2 regions of the Acidovorax sp. SRI_002 genome follow, and region 1 is predicted to be linked to the other one. Evidence: predicted binding sites of a transcription regulator. Region 1 holds the regulator's gene; the other holds the start of a gene.
The links. The regulator NrdR, encoded in region 1, represses ribonucleotide reductase genes. The targets are predictions, from matches to a motif close to CACNANATNTNGTG.
Positions count from the first base shown of each region.

Region 2: AC2YJX_RS09105 (ribonucleoside triphosphate reductase) is a predicted target of NrdR. The motif match lies at 2,322-2,335, and genes of this name have one in related genera.

Region 1 is NZ_JBYCZW010000001.1:1,024,247-1,028,442, reverse strand. It holds gene AC2YJX_RS04615 (bifunctional metallophosphatase/5'-nucleotidase) at 1-99, shown strand, start outside; gene AC2YJX_RS04610 (DMT family transporter) at 115-1,017, opposite strand; gene nrdR (transcriptional regulator NrdR) at 1,307-1,756, opposite strand; gene glyA (serine hydroxymethyltransferase) at 1,774-3,018, opposite strand; ZMP/ZTP riboswitch at 3,054-3,208, opposite strand; gene AC2YJX_RS04595 (lytic transglycosylase domain-containing protein) at 3,302-4,141, opposite strand.
Region 2 is NZ_JBYCZW010000003.1:208,591-212,786, forward strand. It holds gene nrdD (anaerobic ribonucleoside-triphosphate reductase) at 1-172, opposite strand, end outside; gene AC2YJX_RS09105 (ribonucleoside triphosphate reductase) at 271-2,289, opposite strand; gene AC2YJX_RS09110 (hemerythrin domain-containing protein) at 2,508-2,936, opposite strand; gene AC2YJX_RS09115 (nitric-oxide reductase large subunit) at 3,008-4,196, opposite strand, start outside.

The DNA of each region.
Region 1 (4,196 bases):
GTGGGCGGGCTGGACCTGGATGCGCTGGAGGCTTACTTCCGCGCCCACAGCCCGGTGCCGGTGCCCGCCACTGACCGCATCACGCGCGGGGCCCGCTGAGGCGCTTGCTGGTTCTTAGCTGCGCCCCGGGCGCATTGCCGCCAGCCAGCGCAGCGGGTTGAATCCTGTCACCAGCCCGGTGGCCACCAGCACCAACGCTCCGCCCCACACCATCCCGGGGCCCAAGGCCTCGCCCAGAAAGACATGGCCCCAGGCCACACCGAACAGCGGGATCATGAAGGCCGAACTCATCGCTGCCACGGGCGAGACATGTTTGAGCACCCGCAGGTTGAGCCAGTAGGCCAGGCCCGAGGTCACGATGCCCATCACGGCCACCGCAGCCAGTGCCCCCGGTGTGAAACGGGCCTCGGGCAAGCTCCACGCAGCGCCCGGCAGCAGCAACACCAGTGCGGCGGCGTGGATGCCTGCGGCGATCGACAGCGGGGACATTCGCGTCGTGGCGCGCTTCATCCACGTCGTAGAGATGCCATAGCAGGCAGACGCTGCAACGCAGGCCGCGGCGGCCATCAGCAAGGCAGGCGTGGGCTCCACGGGCCCCAGCTGCACGATCAGCGCCACCCCCGCAAAGCCGCAGACGCAACCCAGCCACTTGCGCGTGCACAGTGTGTCCTCCTTCATCCACGCGGCGGCAATCACACCAAAGGGCACGGCCATGGTGTTGAGCAGTGAGCTGTAGCCGGCGGGCAGGTGCAAGGCCGCCCAGGCATACAGCAGAAAAGGCAGTGCGACGGTGAGCGTGCCCAGCCCGAACAGCTCGCGCCGATGGCGCCACGGCCAGGGTTCGTTGGCGACCCGCATGATGCCCATCAGCGTCAGCGTGGCCAGCCCAATGCGCAGCGCGGCCATCACGTTGGGCCCGAGCACGGGGCTGGCAATGCGGATGAAAAGAAAGGAGGCGCCCCACAGGGCGGACAGCAGCACCAGCTGCAGGAAGTGGCGGGTTTTCACCGGGCGCATTGTGGAGTACAGGCGAGTCGCGCGCTGGCTCGCACCAAGCCAATTTTCAAGCCAAATTGGCACCTAGCGTTTGTCCAGAAAGCGCGGGCAGCTATTAATTTTGGAGCATTTTGCGGTGTAGCACGCGCGACAGCGCCCGCCCGCACAGGTCCACATGCGTCGCCCGTGGATGTGGGTGCTACTCTATTTATAGCTGTTAGCGCTTGTGTGATAACCGCTGGAGGCCAAAATCGCCTGAGATCGTCCGGCCCTGTAGCCGGCACCGGTGCAGACAGCAATACGAAGGCTTTTACTTGCGCACTTCGTCGACCATGGCGCGGAAGTCGTCGATGTCTTCAAAGCTGCGGTACACGCTGGCAAAGCGGATGTATGCCACCTTGTCGAGCTTCTTGAGCTCGCGCATCACCAGCTCACCAATGCGGCTGGAGATCACCTCGCGCTGGCCCAGGTTGAGCAGCTTTTCCTCGATGCGCTCGATGGCGCTGTCGATCTGGTCGGTGCTCACGGGGCGCTTGCGCAAAGCCAGGTTGAACGAGGCGAGCAGCTTGCCCCGGTCGTATTCAATGCGGCGCCCGTCCTTCTTGACGATGGCCGGGAAGTTTACTTCCGGCCGCTCGTAGGTGGTAAAGCGCTTGTCGCACGCGCCGCACTGGCGGCGGCGGCGGATGAAGACCCCATCCTCAGACACCCGCGTTTCAACGACTTGCGTCTCGAGGTGGCTGCAGAAGGGGCACTTCATGGTTTTCGGCTGTGGATTTAGCCGTAGACGGGGAAGCGGGCGGTCAGGGCATTGACCTTGGCGCGCACCGCAGCGATGTTGGCTTCGTCGTGCGGGTTGTCCAGCACGTCGGCGATCAGATTGGCCGTGATGCGGGCCTCTTCTTCCTTGAAGCCGCGCGTGGTCATGGCAGGGGTGCCAATGCGCACGCCGCTGGTCACCATCGGCTTTTCAGGGTCGTTGGGGATCGCGTTCTTGTTGATGGTCATGTGGGCGGCGCCCAGCACGGCCTCGGCTTCCTTGCCGGTGATGCCCTTGGCGCGCAGGTCCACCAGCATCACGTGGCTTTGCGTGCCGCCGCTCACGATGCGCAGGCCGCGTGCGGTCAGCGTCTCTGCCACCACCTTGGCGTTCTTCGCTACTTGCTCCTGGTAGGCCTTGAACTCGGGTTGCAGAGCTTCCTTGAAGGCCACGGCCTTGGCGGCGATCACGTGCATCAGCGGGCCGCCTTGCAGGCCGGGGAAGATGGCGCTGTTGATAGCCTTTTCGTGCTGGGCCTTCATCAGGATGATGCCGCCACGGGGGCCGCGCAGGCTCTTGTGCGTGGTGGAGGTGACCACGTCGGCGTGGGGCACGGGGTTGGGGTACACACCAGCTGCGATCAAGCCAGCGTAGTGGGCCATGTCCACCATGAAGATCGCACCCACGTCCTTGGCCACCTTGGCAAAGCGCGCAAAGTCGATGTGCAGGCTGTAGGCCGATGCACCGGCGATGATCAGCTTGGGCTTGGTCTCGTGGGCCTTCTTTTCCATCGCTTCATAGTCGATGGCTTCGTTGGCGTCCAGGCCGTAGGAGACCACGTTGAACCACTTGCCCGACATGTTCAGCGGCATGCCATGTGTCAGGTGGCCGCCTTCGGCCAGGCTCATGCCCATGATGGTGTCGCCGGGCTTGAGGAAGGCCAGGAACACGGCCTCGTTGGCAGAGGCGCCGCAGTGGGGCTGCACGTTGGCGGCTTCTGCGCCGAAGATCTGCTTGACGCGGTCGATGGCCAGTTGCTCGGCCACGTCCACATGCTCGCAGCCACCGTAGTAGCGCTTGCCGGGGTAGCCTTCGGCGTATTTGTTGGTCAGCTGCGTGCCCTGCGCCCACATCACGGCGGGGGAGGCATAGTTCTCGCTGGCGATCAGCTCGATGTGGTGCTCTTGCCGGGCGTTTTCAGCCTGGATGGCGGCAAACAGTTCGGGGTCGGTTTGTTCGACAAGAATATTGCGGTCGTACATGATTGGCAGTCCTATGAACTTGTGTCCCTTGAAACAAGGGCTGCCCAGGCGAACGGCTGAACGCAGAGGGGATAAACCCCGTGCGGCACGCTTCCCAGTGGTTCACAAGAGGCAGGCCCTTGTCGGTTTCCACGTCAGCGGCAGCACCCTGTGTGGGATGCCGCGCCTATCGCCAGTCGCGTACCTCGCTAGTGTAGCTGACGTGACGCGCGCAAAGGTGCCAGGGAAATGGGAGGCGGTGTGTCCGAGGGATGTTTCTACCCCCAGGGGCTCGCGAACCTTGTCAGAGCCCGGAGAGCAGGGCCACTTTGTCACCGCTGGCGGCAGGCGTTGCGGGCGGTGCGGCCACCGGGATGACCTGTGCGGGAGCCTGGGTAGAGAGGTTGGGTGGTGGCGTGGTGGGCATGGCCCGGCCACCGGCGACCTGGCGCAGCCGGAAATGCTCGGCCATCACCTTGGCCGCATAGCCGCCATCGTCGGCAAGATTGCCTGCGCCGACATAAAAGCGCAGCCCGCCCTCCACCGAACCGGCGCGCGCAATGCACTCCTGCAGAACCTTCACGCCCACACGCAGATTGCTCACGGGGTCAAAGGCAGCAAAGTGCCCGCCAAAGTTCTGGTACTTGTCGGTGTGCACATTGGTCATCACCTGCATCAGCCCCTGGGCGCCAACGGCGCTTTGTGCAAATGGGTTGAAGCTCGACTCGATGGCCATGATGGCAAGGATCAGCGTCGGGTCGATCTTGGACTTTGCGCCAATTTCATAGGCCTCGGCCACCAGCACGCTCAGCGGCTCAGGGGCGACACGGTACTTCTTGCTGAGCCAGAAGGCGACGGCAGCCTGCTCTTTGGGCAGGTCCTTGGGGTTGCCCGCCGTGGCGCGCTCACTGGCTTCTGGCTCGATGGGCATGCCAAGCACTTCCACTTGGCGGGCCTGCAGCCAGTTCATCAACTGTGCTTCACCAGCCTGGCGCAAGTCCGGGCGGGCCGTGAGGGTGATCACGACGAAGGCGACAGCCAGACCGATGAGGGCAAAGCTGTTGTGGGTGATTTCAAGAAAACCTTCGGTCACGTCGGCCACGAAGGTCCGCACGCCGGAGACTATTTTTCCTGACGCTGTCATAGCTCTTCCTTTCTGAGGCGCCACAGTGAGCCGGGCAGTCGTCGGGGACTGTCTC
Region 2 (4,196 bases), on a different contig from region 1:
AGAAACGGCGCTCGGCGTGCTCGCCCTGCTTGCCCGTGTTGAAGCTGGCCACGGGGCGGTGGTAGCCCATCACGCGGGTCCAGACCTCGCAGGGCTGGCGCTCGTCGTCGGTGAGCTGCACGGCGGCGGCGCTGGAGATGGCGGTGTGTTCGGTGGCGGAGAAATGGCTCATGTCGGATTCCTTTCGGAGGTGGTTGAATTGGTTTGCTTCTGTTTTGATAGCTGCTTGCGCTTGACCATCCAGCGCCAGGGCCACTTTTCGCTCGAAATCTAGGCGACCAGACGCCGCCGCTTGGCGTCCAGCCGCTCTTCGTCGCAGCGCGGGCAGAACGGGTGTTCGCCCGCCAGGTAGCCGTGCGTGGGGCAGATGGAGAACGTGGGCGTGACGGTGATGTAGGGCAGGCGGAAGTTCGTCAGCGCGCGCCGCACCAGCTCGCGGCAGGCCGCGCCGCTGGAAACGCGCTCGCCCATGTACAGATGCAGCACGGTGCCGCCGGTGTATTTGCCCTGCAGTGCCTCCTGCCCCATCAGCGCCTCGAACGGGTCGTCGGTGAAGCCCACGGGCAGTTGCGACGAGTTGGTGTAATAGGGCTGCTCGGATGTGCCCGCCTGCAGGATGGCGGGCCAGCGCTTCTTGTCTTCCTTGGCGAAGCGGTAGGTGGTGCCTTCGGCGGGCGTGGCCTCCAGGTTGTAGAGGTGGCCGGTTTCTTCCTGGAAGGCGGTCATGCGCTCGCGCACGTGGTCGAGCAGGCGCACGGCAAACGCATGGCCCCATTCGCTGGTGATGTCGTGCTGGTCTGCCGTGAAGTTGCGCACCATCTCGTTGATGCCGTTCACGCCCAGCGTGGAAAAGTGGTTGCGCAAAGTGCCGAGATACCGCTTGGTGTAGGGAAACAGGCCCTGGTCCATCAGCCGCTGGATGAGCTTGCGTTTGGTCTCCAGGCTTTGTTTGCCCAGCTCCAGGAGGCGGTCCAGCGCGGCAAACAGACCGGCTTCATCGCCCGCATGCAAGTACCCCAGCCGCGCGCAGTTGATGGTGACCACGCCCAGGCTGCCCGTCTGCTCGGCGCTGCCAAAGAGGCCATTGCCGCGCTTGAGCAGCTCGCGCAAATCCAGCTGCAGGCGGCAGCACATGGAGCGCACCATGTTCGGCTCCAGTTCGGAGTTGATGAAGTTCTGGAAGTACGGCAGGCCGTACCTGGCCGTCATCTCGAACAGCAGCTGCGCGTTCTCGCTCTCCCAGGGGAAATCCTTGGTGATGTTGTACGTGGGGATGGGGAAGGTGAAGACCCGGCCCTTGGCGTCACCAGTCGTCATCACGTCGATGTAGGCGCGGTTGATGAGATCCATCTCGGCCTGCAGGTCGCCGTACGCAAAGGGCATCTCCTGCCCGGCGATCACGGGCACCTGCTCGCGCAGGTCCTCGGGGCAGGTCCAGTCGAAGGTGAGGTTGGTGAACGGCGTCTGCGTGCCCCAGCGCGAGGGCACGTTGAGGTTGTAGACCAGCTCCTGGATGCACTGGCGCACAGCGGCGTAATCCATGGCATCGATGCGCACGAAAGGCGCCATGTAGGTGTCGAACGACGAGAACGCCTGCGCGCCCGCCCACTCGTTCTGCAGCGTGCCCAGAAAATTCACGATCTGCCCCACGGCCGAACTCATGTGCTTGGGCGGCCCCGCCTCCACCTTGCCCGGCACGCCGTTGAGCCCCTCGTGCAGCAGCGTGCGCAGCGACCAGCCCGCGCAGTAGCCGCTGAGCATGTCGAGGTCGTGGATGTGGAGGTCGCCGCTCCTGTGCGCCTCGCCGATCTCGGGCGTGTAGACGTGCGACAGCCAGTAGTTGGCCGTGACTTTGCCCGCCACGTTCAGGATCAGCCCGCCCAGCGAGTAGCCCTGGTTGGCGTTGGCGTTCACGCGCCAGTCGGCGCGCGTGAGGTATTCGTTGATGGAGCTTTCCACATCGACCAGCGTCTGCCGGTCGGCCCGCAGCGTGGCGTGCTGTTCGCGGTAGACGATGTAGGCGCGTGCGGTGGCCAGGTGGTTGGCGGCGATCAGCGCCTGCTCGGCCACGTCCTGGATCTGCTCGATGGTGGGGGCCTCGCCCTGGAAGCGGTGGATGAGCACCTTGGTGACCTGGGCGGTGAGCAATGCCGCTTCGTCGGCGCCGTATTCACCCGAGGCCTGCCCGGCGCTGGCCAGCGCGGCGCGGATGCGTTCGGCATCAAACGGAACGCGCTGGCCGCTGCGCAAAACGACTTCGCGGGGCAAGGTGGCAAGGGTGGACGCCATGGGTTCGACCAATCTGTGGAACGGGTTAAAAACACTACATATGGTGTCCACGATACCCATCAAACACTATAGGTAGTTTGATTCAACACAATCGAGGCGGTAAGCAGGGGTAAAAAAACGCCGGCACAGAGGCCGGCGGAAAGGAAGGTGCCGTCAGGCCCTACCGATGGATCAGAGGTGCATGCGCAGGCACGCAGTGGGGTGCAGGAGGATGCTGCTCAATGGCAGGCGGTGGCTTCTTCCTCCTCGATGCGCGGATAGAAGTCATGGTCCTCGCGCTGCATGCGCTCGAACACACGGCGCAGCACCACGTTGGCCTCGTTGCGAAAGCCCTGGGCATCGCGGCGCACGCCCTCGGCGGTGTTCCAGCGGCGCGCAAACGCATCGTAGGCGCTGGCGATCGATGCCATCTCGCTTTGGTACTGGCGGCCCAGGCGCGCCAGTTCGGCGTTGCCGCCGCGCTGCAGTGCAGGGTACAGCACCTGGTCTTCCACGGCCAGGTGCAGCTTGATGGTGCCGCTCATCGCCACGATGCCCTGCGCGATGGCGCTGGCATTGGCCTCTACGCCCGCCTGGGCCAGGGCGCGCAAGGTGGCGATGCTGCGCAGGATGTCGGTGTGCTGGTGTTTGAATTTGTCGAGGTTCATGGTCAGTCCTTGTGGGCAAACGGTGTGTGAGCGCGGTGGCCGCTTGTGGCAGCCGCCGCGCACAGTGCATTTCAGCGACGGGCCTGTGCCAGGTAGGGGCCCGTTTGCGCCGGTGCGCGCGAGCCGAACAGCCCGCTCACCACCTGCCAGGCCATGGCCAGCGCGCCGACGATGAAGACCACGTCGCCAAAGGTGCGCACCCAGCGCAGGGTCTGCATGAAGGGCTGCTGCATGAAGGCTTCGCCCCGGGCGTACCACAGGCCTTCGCTCACGCTGGCGTGGAACTGGAACAGTCCGATGGGCAGCAGGCTGGTGGCAATCATCAGCACCAGGCCCGCGTTGAGCCACCAGAAGCCCGTCTTCATGAGCCGCTCGCTGAACACCAATTGCGGGCGGATGTAGCGCAGCACCAGCAGCGTGAAGCCCAGGGCCAGGAAGCCATACACCCCGAACAGCGCAGCGTGGGCATGCACCGGCGTGGTGTTGAGGCCCTGCAGGTAATACAGCGCAATCGGCGGGTTGATCATGAAGCCGAAGACGCCCGCGCCCAGCATGTTCCAGAAGGCCACGGCCACGAAGCACATGAGGGGCCACTTGAGGTTGGCCATCCACTTCGCGCGGTGCTGCAGGCGCCAGTGTTCCCAGGCCTCGTGGCCCAGCACCACCAGGGGCACTACTTCCAGCGCGCTGAACGATGCGCCCACCGCCATCACCGGCGTGGTGGTGCCCGCAAAGTACAGGTGGTGGAAGGTGCCGGGCACGCCGCCCAGCATGAACAGCGAGGCCGAGGCCAGGCTGGCGGCCGTGGCCATGCGTGGCGACACGAGGCCGAGCGTCGAGAAGATGAAGGCCAGCGCCGTGGTGGCGAACACTTCAAAGAAGCCCTCGACCCACAGGTGCACCACCCACCAGCGCCAGTACTCCATCACCGACAGGTGGGTACGCTCGCCGTAGAAGAAGCCCGCGCCGTAGAACAGGCCGATGGCCACCACCGACGCCGTCAGCAGCGCCAGCAGGTTCTTGTCGCCGCCGGGGGTGCGCAGCGCCGGAACGATGCCGCGCAGCATGAGCACCAGCCAGAAGGCGATGCCGGTGAACTTGCCGATCTGCCATAGGCGGCCCAGGTCCACGTATTCATAGCCCTGGTGGCCCAGCCAGAAGTTCCATTCGGGCGGCATGATCTGTGCGATGGCCAGGTAGTTGCCGACGAACGAGCCCACCACCACCACGACCAGTGCCCAGAACAGGATGTCCACACCG